DNA from 3 places in the Trichocoleus sp. DQ-U1 genome. Region 3 is predicted to be linked to each of the others. Evidence: predicted binding sites of a transcription regulator. Region 3 holds the regulator's gene; each other region holds the start of a gene.
The links. The regulator NtcA, encoded in region 3, controls nitrogen genes in cyanobacteria. The targets are predictions, from matches to a motif close to TTTGTANNNNNNNNTACAAA.

Region 1 (6,036 bases), on a different contig from region 3:
AGGATTCAAAATATGTGGAAGTTCCCTCACCCTTTACGAAACACAGCGATGGGGAAGCGGTTGGCGGAAGCATTGAAAAATCCGCTTCAAACTCAGCACTCTTCTGTGGAGTGTTCCATCGCCATGCCGAGCAAGATTACACCTTCACTGTAAAGGAGCCAGCTGCTGGGGAAGAGCAAACCTGGATAGCGATCGCCTTGCGCCCAGAAGTAGACGGAGAACTCCAAACCTGCCTCGATCGGCAGATGCTCTCTGTGTGCGGATATCTCAATCAATCGGGCAAATGGTTGATTGTGGAAAAAATTATTGCTCCTGGGAGCGATCGCACTCATTTTTGAGCCTTAGGCATCGTACCTCTAACCTTAAACAAAAGCAGAACTCAATCGGAACCGACTAAGCTCTAACCGAAATTTTTCCTGGTTAACGATCAAGAACTCCGTATCAGGGACTATAACCCTGACACGGACATCTGCTATGCGCCCTTACACCTCTATCATGTTGTTGAGCTTACTATCAATCTCTTCAGGTAATTTCTTAGGGATCGAGTCCGCCTCTGCCAAGCAACTGCCATCCACGTCTTCCGAGCTAGCCGTATCGCTGAAACGTGGGAACGAACCGTCTCCGGATAAAGGAACCGGACGCCGAGATGCGTTTTCGCCCGAATATATCTCTATCGTCTAGAATTATCCTCTATTTAGCCAAATCTGAACAAGTCATCGATCCGCTTTTCACCTTGCGACTGAGGTCGATGAAAGCTCATTTGAAGGCAGCAAACTAAGCTCTAGCAGGTTTGTGCCAGTGTACTTGGGGCACTATTTGTCTAATTTTGCCTGTCACGGAGAATTTATTCCCTGACAAAAGCTATATATTAGGCCGTCCTTTTCTATAATTAGAGATTATTTACGTTCATGCTATCGGGGTGCTTAGAGTTCAATAGTTTCAGCGAGTGAATTGAACTCACTGCAAATGTGGAAACATAAGCTTTTCACCATTTTCACCAAGGAACCAGTGTTTTGTCCCCTTGCGATGCGATCACCCCTGATATGAGCAACGACCTGGATCTGATCAAAAGCCTTAGCCCCGGTGCGATGGATCAGATCATGTTTTATCTGGCCTTTAGTGCGATGAGAACCGGCGGGCACCGACACGGAGCCTTCCTGGATGCTGCTGCCACGGCAGCAAAGTGCGCGATTTACATGACTTATTTGGAGCAGGGTCAAAATATCCGGATGACGGGGCACCTGCACCACATTGAGCCGAAGCGAGTCAAAGTCATCGTCGAGGAAGTTCGGCAAGCGCTGACCGAAGGGAAACTGCTGAAGATGCTGGGTTCCCAAGAACCTCGGTATTTAATTCAGTTTCCCTATGTTTGGATGGAGCAGTTTCCGTGGCAACCGGGGCGATCGCGCATCTATAGCACCAACCTGACCGCTGACGAAAAGCGATACCTTGAGGAAAAACTGCCAAATAATCTGCCGGATGCCCAGCTAATCAACGCTTTTCAGTTTCTAGAATTAATTGAATTTCTCCACAGTCGTTCCCAGGAAGACTTGCCAGAAGAACGCCGCATTCCTCTAAGCGAAGCATTCGCCGAACACATCAAGCGGCGCTTAATCTATTCCGGCACGGTAACGCGAATTGATTCTCCTTGGGGATTGCCCTTCTACGCCCTCACTCGCGCTTCCTACTCACCCGCTGAGGACGAAGAACGCACTTATATCATGATTGAGGATACTGCCCGCTACTTCCGACTGATGAAAGATTGGGCAGACCGACAGCTAAATGTGATGCGGATACTAGAGGAACTCGATATTCCACCGGATCGCATTGAGGCAGCCATGCAAGAACTGGATATGGTCATCCGGGATTGGGCAGATAAATATCACCGCGCCGACGGTCAGCCAGTGCTTCTACAAATGGTTTTTGGCCCAAAAGAAGAATAAAACACTTAACTCACATTTTCGTTGAGCAGGGTGGGCAATGCCCACCCTGCTTCAGTTAGAAGCTACATCGGTAAAACTTTTGCCTGAAATCGGGGAAAAATTAACTTAGCCTTGTGTAGGCATTGCCCCAATAGTTTGATGCTGAATGCGGGGTTCTACAAACAAATTTGAAATGAGTATTGCTGCTAAATTGACCCACATTTGTATAAAGTTTTCACTCCTCATGCAAAAACACAATCGGGATCATTCGCACACTGCATAGCCAAACAGTTTAGTGTAACAATTTTTACAAACTTACTTTGAAATCTTTTATAGGACTAATTAAGAAGATTGTAAAAATAGGCGTTATAAAACTGCATGACCGGCAAAAAGAATCTTATTGTTATCGGCAACGGTATGGTAGGACACAAGTTTCTAGAACTGATGATCGCTAAAGGAGCGACGCAGGAATGGAACTTGATCGCATTTTGCGAAGAGCCTCGTGTTGCTTACGATCGGGTTAATTTGAGTGGTTTCTTTTCAGGCAAAACTGCGGCAGATTTATCGTTAGTTCAACCGGGTTTGTACCAAGAAAATGGAGTTGAAATCCATATCGGTGATAAGGCAGTTGCGATTAACCGGGAAGAAAAAACAGTTACATCAGCGAATGGGATAACAATTGCCTATGACAAAATTGTTCTAGCAACAGGCTCCTATCCTTTTGTACCGCCAATTAAAGGGAATGATGCGAAAGGTAATTTTGTCTACCGGACAATAGATGACCTTGAGGCAATGTCATCCTATGCGAAAAATTGCCAAACTGGTGTCGTTGTTGGGGGTGGATTATTAGGTTTGGAATGTGCGAACGCTCTCAAAAATATGGGTTTAAAAACCCATGTTGTTGAGTTCGCACCCAGATTAATGCCACTACAAATTGATGATGTCGGTGGCAACATCCTTCGCAACAAGATAGAAGAACTTGGGGTTTCAATTCATACCAGTAAATCTACAACAGAAATTGTCAGCATTGATGGCAAGGTTGCTAAAATGACCTTTGCTGATGGTGAAGAGTTAGAGACAGATATGATTGTCTTTTCTGCGGGAATTCGTCCTCGCGATGAAATCGCGAGAGGATGTGGATTAGCAGTAGGCGATCGCGGCGGGATCGTTATCAACGATTCTTGCCAAACTTCAGATCCAAATATTTATGCTATTGGAGAATGCGCCCTTTATCAAAATCGAATTTACGGCTTAGTCGCTCCTGGCTATACAATGGCAAGCGTAGCGGCAGATATCCTGAGCAAAACAGGGACGAGCAGCTTTACCGGCGCGGATATGTCCACCAAGCTCAAACTGTTGGGAGTGGATGTTGCCAGTTTCGGGGATGCCTTTGCCAAATCTCCCGGCGCTAAAGAAATTTCCGTTACTGATACCATCCAAGGTGTTTACAAAAAACTGGTTTTAAATGAAGATGGTAGCCATCTTTTAGGTGGAATTCTGGTAGGAGATGCTTCAGCTTACGGTACGCTGCTGCAATTTGTGCAGAATGCGATCGCGCTCCCGCCTCATCCAGAAGATTTGCTGATGCCACCCCGCGAAGGCAAGTCTGCCACAGTCGGTATGGGTGTGGAGAGTTTACCAGATACTGCCCAAATTTGCTCTTGCAATAATGTTAGCAAAGAGCAAATTTGTAGTGCCATCCAAGAAGGGCAACTCACTGATATTGCCAGTGTAAAGAAATGCACCCAAGCCGGCACAGGTTGCGGCGGTTGCGTGCCACTGGTAACTGATATCCTCAAAGCTGAGATGAAGAAAGCGGGGATAGAGGTAAAAAATCATCTCTGCGAACACTTCGCCTATTCCCGTCAGGAACTTTATCACTTGGTGCGTTCTCAAAAAATCCTGACTTTTGAAGATTTAATTCAAAAACATGGAAAAGGGAAGGGGTGTGAAATTTGTAAGCCTGCTGTAGCTTCTATTCTCGCTTCAACGTGGAACGAGTATATTTTAGAAATGCCGCATGTGGGGTTGCAGGATACCAATGATTATTACCTGGCAAACATTCAGAAGGATGGAACTTATTCAGTAATCCCCAGAGTTCCCGGTGGTGAACTAACACCAGATCAGCTGATTGTGTTGGGAGAAGTTGCTAAAGATTTTGGTCTTTATACCAAAATTACAGGTGGACAACGGATCGATTTATTAGGTGCGCGGGTAGATCAATTACCCCAAATTTGGCAGCGACTGATAGATGCTGGATTTGAATCGGGACACGCTTATGGGAAGGCACTCCGCACGGTCAAATCTTGTGTAGGTAGCACCTGGTGCCGCTTTGGGGTTCAGGATTCAACCACTTTGGCGATTGAGATCGAACTGCGATATCGAGGCTTGCGATTGCCCCACAAATTAAAATCAGCTGTATCGGGTTGTACCCGCGAATGTGCCGAGGCTCAAAGCAAGGACTTTGGCATTATCGCAACTGAAAATGGCTGGAATTTATATGTATGTGGCAACGGAGGAATGAAGCCACAACACGCAGTTTTGTTAGCAACAGATATTGACAAGGAAACGCTGATTAAATATTTGGATCGGTTCTTGATGTTCTATATTCGCACCGCGAATCGACTAGAACGCACTGCAACTTGGTTCAATAAGCTGGAAGGAGGCATCGAGTACCTGAAGCAGGTAGTTATTGAAGATTCTCTGGGCATTTGTGCTGAATTAGAATCAGAAATGCAGCATCTTGTCAATACCTATCAGTGTGAGTGGAAAGCCACAATTGAAGATCCAGAAAAAGTGAAGCGATTCCGTCACTTTGTCAATTCTGACCAACCCGATCCTGGTTTAGTTCATGTAGAGGAACGGGGGCAAAAACGTCCAGCTTATGACCACGAGAAGGTTTTAGTTGGTATTTCCGAATAAGCTGACTGTTGCTCTGGTGCATTACCTACAGTTTAAAAAAACTGATGTTATTTCAAGTAGGAAAAACATACACACGCTATCAAATTCATTCTGCATTGGGTGGAGAACTCCAAACTTATCTTCCTCAGCGTGCTGGAAAGATTGTGTGTGGATGTTTTAAGCCTACCCTGGACTCAAAAGCTCCTGATGAAGTTTTGGTAGAAGATTCACCAAAAGTAAAACAGAAAGCTGAGATACTCTGCCAACAAGGAGGTGCTATTCCAGTGTTCCTCAAGCTACATCGAGCTAGGTGGAAGTATATAGGAATGTTTCGTGTCAAGAAACATTCCGTTGACCTAGAAGAAATTAGGCGTAAGCAGCAGGAATCAGGCAGAAATAACATTGCAGCCGTGCTGTATTTGGAACCTGTGTTAAGCGAACTATGCAGTACGGTTAAAATAACCAAAGAGCGAGTTTTTGAGTTAGTTTGACTTGCTGCAATGTGTTGAATTTTTCAAGCTAGGCTACACCAATCCGTTAATCAATAGGAAAAGAAAATGGTTCAAGCATTACCGATTCGTCAGACAATTTCTACATGGGTTGATATTTGTCCGCTGTCAGTGATCGCGCCCAACACTGGAGTTTGCGCTTTAGTTGAAGATCAACAGGTGGCAATTTTCCGTGTGGGACAAGAAACTGATGTATTTGCGCTAGGCAATTACGATCCCTTTAGTAAAGCCTTTGTCCTATCGCGGGGAATTTTAGGCGATCGCAATGGCATTCCCAAAGTTGCATCCCCCATCTACAAGCAAAATTTTAACTTGCTCACCGGAGAATGCTTAGACGATGAAACCGTAAGCGTTCCTACTTTTCCTGTAAGAGTGGTGGAAGATAAAGTGCAGGTAGCTATTAGCGAATAACTACTGCTACATTTCATCAAAGAACCCGGTTTCAGAAGAGAAACCGGGTTCTTTAATAGGGATACTACTATATATACAGCTAATGAAAAGGAGTTCTCCTATGCAGCCTACGGTAACTAATGGAGTGCGTTGGGCTACTACAGATATCAACCTCTTACCTGAAAACGAAGGCACGCGCTATGAGATTATTGATGGAGAGTTGTTTATGACCAGAGCGCCCCACTGGAAGCATCAACGCACCTGCTTCAACATCTGTTGAGAAGTCGATGCTTGGTCTGTTTTTAGTGGTTTAG
Region 2 (6,036 bases), on a different contig from region 3:
GATCCGAGATGCGGTTCTCGATGGTCTGCAAGCATTGGAGAGTAACCAGCCGTTAATTAAAGCTAGTCAACCGTTAAAGACGCCTGTTGTTTTGAAGCGCTCTGTGGCTAAAGTCCGCAGGAAGAATTAAGCAGGGGGGCAGAGGAGCCGAGAGACAGGGAAGAAGCGATCGCCCCCGCCTTAATTTTTGCTTTTTAATATCTCTTTTTAATTCTCAAACTTGGGTTCCGCTTTCTCCACAGAGGAATCATTGACTCCTAGCGTCAGCTCTAAAGGCGTTTGGGAAGGATATGCCTTGACAACCTCTCGATAGACATCGTAATTCGTCGGCAAGGTAACACTCTGCCCGTTGCTGCGATAAGTAATTTGGTAATTCACATCTCGCAAAATCTCTGGCTGGCTTGCCTTTTCGGCAGGTTGCAGTCGCTGTTCAATTTCATCAAGCGTGGGTCGTGGTGGCAGTGCAGACCACCAAAGTTCCCGTTCGTCGGGGCCAATTACCGCGCCTTCTGGCTTCTCCCCATTGCGGTTGAGTAAGGAAGTAGAGCCAAAAGTTTCGATTCGCTCTTGATTGCGACCCGGATTAGTCGAGTAACCGACTTTCCAAGTTAAAGTTGTCCGGGCGGTTGCTTCATACTGGTTAGTGGTTACGGTGCTGCACCCAGAGAGAGCAAATAAAAGAGAAGCTCCCGCCAGTATGGCAAAACATGGGCTTTGTTGTTTAAATTGACCTTTGAGACTCACCGTCTGTTGACACCCATTAGAAAAACGACATCAAAGAGCAAATGCAGCTAGCTCCGCTATTTCCTATTGTGTACCGAATTCTTCAGCCTGCCTTTCCCCGTTGTCTGTGGTCGGGTACTGGAAATTCACGAGCGATCGCTCTCACGTTTGATGATGGCCCCCATCCCCAGTACACTCCCGAACTCTTGAAAGTGCTAGACCACTACAACATACCCGCAAGTTTTTTTTGGCTGGGTGTTTGCGTTAACCGCGCACCAGCAACTGCCAAAGAAGTCTACCGGCGAGGTCACTGGCTTGGGCTGCATGGGTACGATCATCGCGCTTTTCCCAAGCTGAGTCCATCTGACCTCAAACAAAGTATGGAACAGACACAGCAGGCGATCCAACAAGCCTGTCAACTCGATCCACAATTTGTTCGTGACGTTCGACCCCCTAATGGTTTGTTTACACCCCAGACTTTAGATTTATTGCAGCAGTGGAACTATCGACCTGTCATGTGGAGCGTGGTGCCGGAAGACTGGGTACAGCCTGGGGTTAGCGTCGTCGTACAGCGAGTTTTGCGGCAAGTCCAAAATGGTTCGGTCATTGTTTTGCATGATGGCTATTATGGAGGTCAAGATGTGGCTGAAACGACCGCCCAGTTAGTGCCTAAACTATTGCAGCAAGGATATCAATTTGTTACCATCGATGCGCTGTGGCAGCAAAGTCAGTTGACCTCTTTAACCTAAATACGAAATATATTGATGTTTTCTCTGTCACATTTTGGCTCTTGTTGATTAGAATGACGGAATAGAATTCAGCCATTTGTCGCAACCCATCGCCCATCAAGCGTCAGTAGGATAGAGTTGCATTTAAGCAAAATGCGAAATCAAGCAATATTTTCTCTATTTTTGCCTAAACGTTCATTACTGCTTAGTGCTACTCTCCCCAAACCTTTGACGCTTAACTATAGGCTATTTATAGAAAGACAGCGCTCAACTGGCTGGAGGCATCACCAAATCAACCAGCGAGTGTTGCTGGTAAATCCTGTACAAGCTAGTTGAAGGAGATGAGATCGGAGTGGGTGTATCAATTCCAATCGGATTATCCATTGGGAAAAGCCGCCTTGACATTAACTTCATATTTGAAGGTTTAAATAAACCAAAAGCGTGCAAGTTTTGTGAGAAAGGCTACAATCGGAAAGGTTTTGAACACTACCAGCATTAACACCTATTTCAACGCGGTTATCGAACGCTGGCGTTGCACGCAAGCGCATTCTCTCTTTTCTCTCATTGAGCCAGTCAGCAAGCGTTGAAAGCTGGCAAGGTATAACGACTGGCTAACTTGTTTTGTAGATTAACTAACACCATCTTCTGGTCTTTAACTGAAGGAGCATGAGGAATTCGGCATGACCCAGGCCAACGACGTACTCGAAATCATCACTCCGCCTGAGAGCGAGTTGGATCTCTTAATTGATGAAGACGCGGATCAAGACGACTTTGTAGACGTAACGCCCGATGAAGACGAAGGTAAGCCTGGTAAGGTCAGTAGATCCCGTCGTCGGGTGCAAACGAAAAAGAAACACTACACTGAGGATTCGATTCGTCTCTATTTACAAGAAATTGGTCGGATTCGTCTCTTAAGAGCCGATGAAGAAATTGAACTCGCACGCAAGATAGCCGACTTACTAGAATTAGAGCGTTTGCGCGAGCAACTGATCGAAAATCTGGAGCGGGAACCGCAGGATATAGAGTGGGCTGAGGGAGTGCTGAAATCTGAGCGAGTCTGGGAACAACTCGCTACTCAGCTAGGGCGAGAACCCCAACAAGAAGAGTGGTCTAAAGAGGTGAAGAAGCGCCTACCAGCGTTCCGACATCGCCTCTATGTAGGTCGCCGCGCTAAAGACAAAATGGTGCAGTCAAACCTGCGTTTGGTGGTTTCGATTGCCAAAAAATATATGAATCGCGGCTTATCCTTCCAAGACTTGATTCAGGAAGGCAGTCTAGGCTTGATTCGAGCCGCTGAAAAATTTGACCACGAAAAAGGTTACAAATTCTCCACGTATGCGACGTGGTGGATTCGTCAGGCAATTACGAGAGCGATCGCGGATCAATCTCGCACCATTCGACTACCTGTTCACCTGTACGAAACCATTTCTCGGATCAAAAAAACTACCAAGCTTCTATCCCAAGAAATGGGTCGCAAACCCACTGAAGAAGAAATCGCTACTCGCATGGAAATGACCATCGAGAAACTGCGATTCATTGCTAAATCAGCTCAGTTACCCATCTCTCTAGAAACTCCCATCGGTAAAGAAGAAGACTCCCGTCTGGGTGACTTCATCGAAGCAGATGGTGAAACCCCCGAAGATCAAGTTTCTAAAAACCTCCTCCGGGAAGATCTAGAAAGCGTCCTCGACACCCTCAGCCCCCGCGAACGGGATGTGCTGCGTCTGCGCTACGGTTTGGATGATGGACGCATGAAAACTCTTGAAGAAATCGGTCAAATCTTCAACGTTACCCGCGAACGGATTCGTCAAATTGAAGCGAAAGCTCTCCGCAAGTTGCGGCATCCCAATCGCAACAGTATTCTCAAAGAATACATTCGCTAGACAATCCTTTTTAGCGAGATAAATAATAGTAGGGGCGGGTTTCTTTACCTGCCCCTACTATTATTTGGGAAACAAAAAACTGGGAGTTCCTAGATAAACTCCCAGCGAGCTTTTGAAATTGACCAAATTTATAAAATTGAAATATATTACATCAGACCCCAGAAGTGAAGCACGCCTTGACCTGTGGTGAGTTCAATCATCATGGCAATGAAAAAGCCGATCGTGGCAAAACGCCCATTCCAATTTTCAGCTTGGGGCGTAAAGCCAATCTTGGTTGCATCGTTGCGGTCTTGAGTTTGCATAGTCTTAACTCCATAAAATAAACTTTTGTTACCATCTGTACAAGAATGTAACTAAAGAATTGTAAACGCGCAGCAATCTGCTTCGCGAGGCAGATGAATTTTAGCTTTGGTGCGAAAATAAAAAGCACTTGGGCTGGATTTCTGACACTCTCTTCGTTTTGCCGGGGACGACCCCCAGCACCCCTCTCTTTAGGAGAATGATATGTTGCTAAACGCCTCACAACCGCTAAGCGATCGCCTAGACGATTACTACCACCAGATCAAGGCTGTCATTCTCAACCGTCAAAATCCGATTACGGGTCTGTTGCCCGCCAGTACTGCAATTAACGCCCACGGCGACTACACCGATGCCTGGGTACGCGACAACGTTTACAGCATTCTCGCCGTTTGGGGATTGGCGCTAGCTTACCGCAAAGTCGATGAAGATAAGGGGCGCACCTACGAGCTAGAACAAAGCGTCGTCAAGCTGATGCGCGGGCTGTTGTTCTGTATGATGCGACAGAGCCACAAAGTTGAGCAATTTAAACAAAGCCAATCCCTCCTAGACTGCCTGCACGCCAAATACAACACCAGCAGCGGTGATGTCGTAGTCGGCGATGACGCTTGGGGACACTTGCAGTTAGATGCCACCTCGCTATTTCTGCTGATGCTGGCTCAGATGACGGCATCGGGGTTACATATCATCTACGCCATTGACGAAGTAAACTTTGTCCAAAATCTGGTCTATTACATTGGCAGAACTTACCGAACCCCCGATTATGGCATTTGGGAGCGGGGAAATAAGATAAACCGGGGGAATCCAGAACTAAATGCCAGTTCGATCGGGATGGCAAAAGCCGCTTTAGAAGCAATAAGCGGACTGGATTTATTCGGAGTGCGCGGTTCTCAGGCTTCTGTAATTCACGTGCTGCCGGATGAAATTGCTCGCGCTCGTATGACCCTGAAATCCCTGTTACCAAGAGAATCTAGCTCCAAAGAAGTGGATGCGGCTAGCTTAAGCGTCATTAGTTTCCCAGCCTTTGCGGTGGAAAATATGGAGCTGATGGAACGCACTCGACAGAAAATCATCGACAAGCTGGAGGGACGCTACGGCTGCAAACGCTTTTTGCGAGATGGACACCAAACTGTTTTGGAAGATACCAGCCGCTTGCACTACGAACCTTGGGAATTGCAGCAATTTGAGCATATTGAGTGCGAATGGCCTTTATTTTTCACCTACCTGGTTCTGGATGGCTTGTTTCGAGGAGACATGGAACAAGTTAAGGACTATCAAGAGTGCCTGGAGTTTCTGCTGATTGAGCAGGACGGTTTGCGGCTGCTACCGGAGCTTTATTATGTCCCGGCGGAAAAGATTGAGGCGGAGAGACAGAACCCCCACACCCAACCGCGCCTGCCAAATGAAAATATCCCCTTGGTGTGGGCGCAAAGCTTGTACCTGCTAGGAGAAATGCTGAGTGAGAAGTTAATCGCGGTGGGAGATATTGACCCGCTGGGACGGCACCTGAGTGTGGGTCGGGAAGGAAACCCGATGGTACAAATTGCGCTGCTGGCAGAAGATGAAAAGTTACAGGCTGAATTAGCAGTTCACGGCATTGCAACGCAGACGCCGCAACAACTGGAGCCGATTCAGGTGCGTCAAGCAACAGAACTTTCGGCGGTTTATACCCAAATTGGGCGGAACGACAAGCTGGGACTCACGGGCAGGCCCGTGCGCCGGTTGCGGACTTTAACAACATCAAGGATTTTTCGTATTCGCAGCGAGACGATTGTCTTCTTACCGTCATTTTTGGATCAAAAGCAGTTTTACCTGACCCTTGACTACCATTTCTTAGTTGCTGAAATTCAGAGCGAACTTGCTTATATTCAGCGCAATTGGTTTGAGCTAGGGCGTCCTACCATGACGTTGTTGCTGACCCACGCAATGCTGGAAACCGGCTCAGAGGCGCTTCTGGAACTGATGCAGGAGCTAAAAGATGGTTTATGCAATGGGGTTCGGGTGAAATTGGGGCGGCTCAATCAGCTGATGCTGACATCTGGGACACAACGAATTGATTTTCTACACGACTTTGAGTTTACCCAATCGCCGGTTCAAGATGCCGCGACGCGGCGGTACTACCTGACCAGCCATCCCGATAAAAATTGGCCGCTGGGTAATACTCAAGAATTTATGCTGGAGTGCGAAACCAATTTGGGGTTATTGCTCTCTAGCCTGCGGGAGTCGGAAAACATCTACGAACAAATCGAGTTGTTGCATACCTTAGTGCGGTTGCAGGGATTGGATTTTGATACCGGCTTTGGAGGGCCGGAACAGCGAGTGACAGTGGCGGATTTGCTGGATGAAGTGTACACCAAGGCAGGCACCAGCGAAGCGTCCCCCCACTGGACGGTGGTACGTCATGC
Region 3 (6,036 bases):
AGAATTGAGAGTCAGTGGTCGCGGAAACTTCAGCAGAATGAAGCGAGAGCCTGGTGAGGATTTCCCCGGCTCTCGTTGCCTTTATCGGAGTGTATTTGCAAGGAGACCTATAACACGCCTTTAGAACTGGGGATCGTACCGCCACGACGGGGATCAACTTCGATTGCCATGCGGAGCGATCGCGCAAACGCTTTGAACGTCGCTTCAATAATGTGGTGCGAATTAATTCCATCGAGTTGGCGAATGTGCAGCGTCATCTGGCTGTGATTGACCAACGCCACAAAAAATTCCCGCACCAGCTGGGTGTCATAAGTCCCGACTCGCTGAGTGGGAATCTCTAAGCCATAGCTGAGGTGGGGGCGTCCGGAAAAATCTAACGCTACCTGAACCAACGCTTCATCGAGAGGGGCGAGGAAATTCCCAAATCGGACAATTCCTTTGCGATCGCCCAGTGCTTGATGCAACGCCATTCCTAGGGTAATTCCCACATCTTCATTGGTATGGTGGTCATCAATTTCCAAGTCTCCCGTCGCGGCTACATCCAAATCAATCAGGCTGTGAGAGGCGATTTGATGCAGCATATGGTCTAAAAACGGAATGCCGGTTTTGGCATTGCAAGTGCCATTCCCGTCTAATTTGACGGTGACGATAACATCCGTTTCGCCCGTCTTGCGGGGAACCCTTGCCATGCGAGGAGACAAAAGCTGTTCAATGCTTGGAGAAGGTGGAAATTGGCGATCGCGTGCCTGCATCGCAGATGCTCACTCAAGAAAATAAAGTTAAGTTTATTATCCTACGTTACTGAGCATTTGGGAGACGCGAAAGCCTTAAAAATGCAAAATTAAAAATTAAAAATTAGCAGAATCTTTGCTTTTTAATTTTTAATTTTTAATGTTTGATTCTTTTTACATCCCCATAATCTCGTATCCCGCATCGACATATAGCACCTGACCTGTAATGCCACTTGCCAAATCGCTACACAAGAAAGCAGCCGCATTTCCCACTTCTTTCTGAGTTACAGTGCGTCGCAGCGGTGCTACTTCCTCAACGTGATGGATCATATCCAGAATGCCACCTACCGCCGACGATGCCAAAGTGCGGATAGGACCTGCCGAAATTGCATTCACGCGAATATTCTGTGGACCTAATTCAGATGCCAGGTAACGGACACTCATTTCCAATCCAGACTTGGCAATTCCCATTACGTTGTAGTTGGGGATCACCTTAACGCCGCCTAGATAAGTCAGCGTGACAATGCTGCCACCTTCTGTCATCAGTGGTTTTGCTGACCCAGCAAGTTGTACCAGCGAATAGGTACTAATTTCTAGAGCTTGGGTGAAGCCAGCACGGGTAGTGGTACTAAAATCACCTGATAAATCTTCCTTGTTCGCAAAAGCAAGACAATGGATCAGGATGTCTAGCTTGCCCCACTTATCGCGGATGGCGTCAAATGTAGACTGAATTTGGGTCTCATTCTGGACATCGCAGGGTAAAAATAAGCTGGGGTTGAGGGGTTCTACCAACTCTGCCACTTTTTTTTCAAAGCGGCCTCGGTCGTCTGGCAGGTAAGTCACTCCTAGATTCGCACCCGCTTGGTGCAGTTGCTGAGCAATCCCCCAGGCGATCGATCGATTGTTGGCAATGCCGGTGACAAGGGCGTTTTTTCCGGTTAAATCTAGCATAAATGTCGATTTTGAAGGCAATATTAGAGGATATCCGATTTAGGGGAGTATTCAAGATCGCGATCGCCCGGAGCGAGGCTGTCTAGTACGGGTAAGGAGCGTGCCTCCTTACTCACCATGCATCCCACCCGATAGCGCAGATACTGTCAAGATATCAACATTTTCCGTCATAATCTTACTTGCCTTGAGCAGGGAGAGAACTAAAGAAGGTAGCCGGGGAAACTACTTTAAAATTTTGTATCAAATAGCACAAAAACCGCTTGGAAGTCAGTTTATCTGTGTCTAATGTCAGAAAACTCTCATAGTTGTTTTGCTATGGTTAAAGTTCCTCCGACAGAAAGTTGCAGAAGTCTGTAGGGCAGCATTTAGGAAAAAGGAAGTGGCAGTGACGCAAGATAGACCGCTAGCAGCTGTGTTCCGTCAACTGGGAGGTGGGGCGTTTCCACCCGTGGTGGAAACTTTTGAGCGGGGCAAGACGATCTTTTTCCCAGGAGACCCGGCTGAACGGGTATACTTTTTGCTCAAAGGTGCAGTAAAGCTGTCTCGCGTGTATGAAGCTGGGGAAGAAATTACCGTGGCGCTGCTGCGAGAAAACAGCGTTTTTGGAGTACTGTCCTTAATTACAGGGCATCGTTCGGATCGGTTTTATCACGCTGTAGCATTTACGCCAGTGGAGCTGCTTTCGGCACCGATCGATCAGGTAGAGCAATCGCTCAAGGATAATCCGGAGCTATCGATGTTGATGCTGCGAGGGCTTTCTTCGCGCATTTTGCAAACAGAAATGATGATTGAGACATTAGCTCACCGAGATATGGGATCCCGCTTGGTGAGTTTTCTATTGATTCTGTGCCGTGATTTTGGCGTTCCTACCGCCAATGGAATTACGATCGATCTGAAGCTTTCTCATCAAGCGATCGCAGAAGCAATCGGCTCCACCAGGGTAACTGTCACCCGCTTACTGGGAGATTTGCGGGAGGAAAAAATGATTTCTATCCACAAGAAAAAAATTACGGTACACAACCCAGTTACACTGAGTCAGCAGTTTACTTGAAAACAGCTAGAGGCTCTCGTCAGGTTGTAGGTTAGGTTGTTGGTTAAAACGGCATGGTAGCGCGAGCAGGTTATCCAGTTTTAACATTTAGTCGGGAGTTGAGTTAAAAGGTGTCAGGTTTTAAGCGGATAGTTTTCAACCTTCCAACCTTTAACCTTTCCGATTTCACCTTCGATCTTTAATTCCTGTTAACCCTTTCTCTAGCCTGCGATGCGATAGGCTGTAACTGGAATGACTGTAGCAGACAATGACCGACAGTGCGCTCTTCCTGATTTTGTCTATTTTAGTGTTGGGAAGCGTCATCGCAACGGTGGGCGATCGCATTGGCACGCGCGTGGGAAAAGCACGCCTGTCGTTGTTCAATCTGCGTCCCCGCAAAACAGCTGTTTTAGTAACGATTCTAACGGGACTAACGATTTCTGCCTCAACACTAACAATCATCTTCGCGACCAGCGAACAATTGCGGATTGGAGTTTTTAGACTTCAAGAAGTCCAGAAAAAACTCAAAACAGCAAGTAAGGATATTGCCAAAGCAAACGAGCAGAAACGGAAGACCGAAAGCGAACTTGCTAAAACCGCCGCCCAAAAAGAGCAAGTAGAGAAGGAACTCGCTCAGGCTCGCACCCAGCAATCTGTCGCCCAGCAGCGCTTAGATGCGATTAATCGATCTTTGGCAGCCGCGCTGGCTAAACAAGGCCAGACGGAGGCGCAACTAAATCAGACTCAAAGCGAACTGACCCGGGTTGCCAGCAGCTTTCAGCAAACCCAAAAACAGCTTACATCTGTCTCAGGGCAAGCCAAGACGCTACGTTCCGAAATCCAACAACTTCAAGCAGAACGCCAAGAATTGCTCCAGCAGCGAAATCAAGTCAGAGCTGAAATTACTGAATTCAAAGCGAAAGTGACTCAGCGCGACCAAAAAATTGCCCAGCAAGACCGAGCAATTAGCCAACGCGATGAGCAAATTCTCAAGCGGGATCAAGCCCTTGTGGAACTTGATGAGAAACTTGCTACCTTTCGGAAGAGCCTGAGCGATCGCGATGAGCAAATTGCCCAGCGAGACAAAGCCTTATCTCTACTTGATAACAAAATTTCTCAACGAGATGAGGTGATTGCCCAGCGAGAAAATCGCCTTAAAGAACTCGAAAAACAACAAGCTTCCCTAGAGCAGGAAGTGGCAACCTTAGAACAGTATTACCAGTCTTATCAAACTTTGCGTCAGGGTAGTCTGGCACTGCTGCGCGGTCAGGTTCTGGCGGCTGGCGTTTTTCGTATTGTCGAGCCAGCCGCAGCCCGACAGGTCATTGAGCAGCTGTTACGGGAAGCGAATCGGACAGCGATTAAAGCGACCCAACCCGGTCTCAACAAGGTGGCGAACGAACGGGTCGTGCAAATTACAGAGGCACAGGTAGAGCAACTGATCAACCAGATTCAGGATGGTCGAAACTATGTAGTCCGAGTTTTTTCGGCTGGTAACTATGTCCAGGGAGAAAAGCAGGTACAAGTCTTTGCAGACGCCGCACCCAATCAAGTTGTATTCCGCACTGGTGAAGTCGTAGCAACGACATCTGCCGATCCTTCAAACATGACCGACCAACAAATTCGGCAGCGGATTGACCTGCTGCTTGGAGCATCCCAGTTCCGAGCTACTCGCGCGGGGATTTTGGGCGATACAGTTCAGGTTGGCGATAATCGAATTGTTAGCTTGATTCGGTTTATCGAGCAGTTGAAAAAGCACAATAAGCCGATTTCTCTGAAAGCGGTCGTGGCTGAGGACGCCTATATTGCCGGACCCATGAAATTAAATTTGGAGGCGGTTGAAGACGGAGAAGTTGTGGTCAGGATGTAATTTATTAGTCATTAGTGATGAGATGATGACTAATGGCAATTAACCATTTGTAAATTAGCGATTAGCCAATTCAGATGATTTTAGGGTTCGATCCAGGGCGCGATAAGTGTGGTTTAGCCGTAGTGGGGAAAGACAATTCTCTGCATTACCACCAGGTTGTACCAGCAGAAGCAGCGATCGCAACGCTCCTTGAGTTGTGTGAAAAATTTCCGATTGATACTCTAGTGATGGGCGATCAAACCACTTCCAAAAGTTGGAAAAAGAAACTTCAGCAATTTCCAACGTCGGTGCCAATTGTCCTGGTAGATGAGCGCTACAGTACATTGGAAGCACGCGATCGCTATTGGCAAATGTACCCTCCCCAAGGTTTAGGACGCCTGATTCCCCAAGGGATGCGGAGTCTACCCCGACCAATCGATGACATTGTTGCCATCCTCCTCATCGAAAGATACATGAAGCAACGAGAGACGAGGAACTAGGAAACTCTGTCATTCTTAACTTTCTTAATTTAAACTGAACTCAAAACTCAAAACTTTTAAAGTTCCGCCCGGATCGTAAACGCATAGTCCCCTCCAGGCTCTAGCTGGTAATCTTTCTGTTCTAAAAATCGACCCAGAGGTTCCTGAATTAAAGCGCGTCCCAAAGAAGGTGTCACCGACAATTGACCCTGTCGGAAACACCACTGGAACTGCCATTCATATTCTGCCGCCGTGACTTCCCCTGCTAGAAAGCCCCGTTGCCAGGAAAGATGGGTAATTCGGACGTGGGCAGTAGTTTGAGGTAAACGCTTAGAACTCACAATCGCTGTGCCGATCAAATACCTTCATTCAGCAACAATACTAAACTTATTGCGATCGCCTTCGAGATAACATCATTCTCACAGCTGATACTGAGCTGGCACGAACCGAGTAAAAATATCCCTCTGGATATGGAAAGTGCCAGACTAGATCGGTATTGACTAGGATGAAAGAAGAGTAACATCTGAGCAAAAAAGGTGCAATTTTGAGTCGTTTATCGTCTGACCGAACCCCAAATGCCAGCCAGTTCCCTTCACAAACCCCGGACGCGACAGATTTGGATCGGGAACTAGATAACGCCATTTTGAGCTTTGATGACATCCAAGCAGAACTGAATTACAAAAAGGCGCAAAATGCTCTGCGAGACTTGGTAGATAACCTGGATCTCACTCCTCAAGAGCGGACGGGACTGGAATCCGAGATTAATGATTTGGCAACGATGCTGGAGAAGCTAGATCGCTCAGTCGTCCAGATTGCCGCCTTTGGGATGGTGGGACGGGGTAAATCTTCAGTACTAAACGCCTTATTAGGTCAGAACGTGTTTGAAACGGGACCACTTCATGGCGTCACCCGCACCCATCAAGGTGCCAGCTGGCAACTGACTCAGGAGAATGAGGCGGGAAGCGTCAGCGATATCCTACGAGTCACGCTGCCGAG

Region 1: a site for NtcA is predicted at 2,217-2,236, ahead of nirB (nitrite reductase large subunit NirB). Genes of this name have one in related genera too.
Region 2: a site for NtcA is predicted at 1,901-1,920, ahead of rpoD (RNA polymerase sigma factor RpoD). Genes of this name have one in related genera too.

The regions. Positions count from the first base shown of each region.
Region 1 covers NZ_JAMPKB010000002.1:157,969-164,004, reverse strand. Annotated here, with positions in the region: gene NDI34_RS01705 (FAD-dependent oxidoreductase) at 1-338, shown strand, start outside; gene NDI34_RS01700 (hypothetical protein) at 475-681, shown strand; gene hetR (heterocyst differentiation master regulator HetR) at 1,044-1,943, shown strand; gene nirB (nitrite reductase large subunit NirB) at 2,301-4,844, shown strand; gene NDI34_RS01685 (hypothetical protein) at 4,889-5,314, shown strand; gene nirD (nitrite reductase small subunit NirD) at 5,381-5,743, shown strand; partial or broken gene NDI34_RS01675 (Uma2 family endonuclease) at 5,844-6,036, shown strand, end outside.
Region 2 covers NZ_JAMPKB010000005.1:133,984-140,019, forward strand. Annotated here, with positions in the region: gene NDI34_RS03800 (hypothetical protein) at 1-130, shown strand, start outside; gene NDI34_RS03805 (hypothetical protein) at 208-696, opposite strand; gene NDI34_RS03810 (polysaccharide deacetylase family protein) at 786-1,472, shown strand; gene rpoD (RNA polymerase sigma factor RpoD) at 2,132-3,334, shown strand; gene NDI34_RS03820 (chlorophyll A-B binding protein) at 3,481-3,636, opposite strand; gene NDI34_RS03825 (glycoside hydrolase family 15 protein) at 3,839-6,036, shown strand, end outside.
Region 3 covers NZ_JAMPKB010000019.1:30,222-36,257, forward strand. Annotated here, with positions in the region: gene hisB (imidazoleglycerol-phosphate dehydratase HisB) at 108-752, opposite strand; gene fabI (enoyl-ACP reductase FabI) at 906-1,682, opposite strand; gene ntcA (global nitrogen regulator NtcA) at 2,062-2,733, shown strand; gene NDI34_RS10455 (DUF3084 domain-containing protein) at 2,981-4,582, shown strand; gene NDI34_RS10460 (pre-16S rRNA-processing nuclease YqgF) at 4,657-5,061, shown strand; gene NDI34_RS10465 (DUF3146 family protein) at 5,118-5,381, opposite strand; gene NDI34_RS10470 (GTP-binding protein) at 5,657-6,036, shown strand, end outside.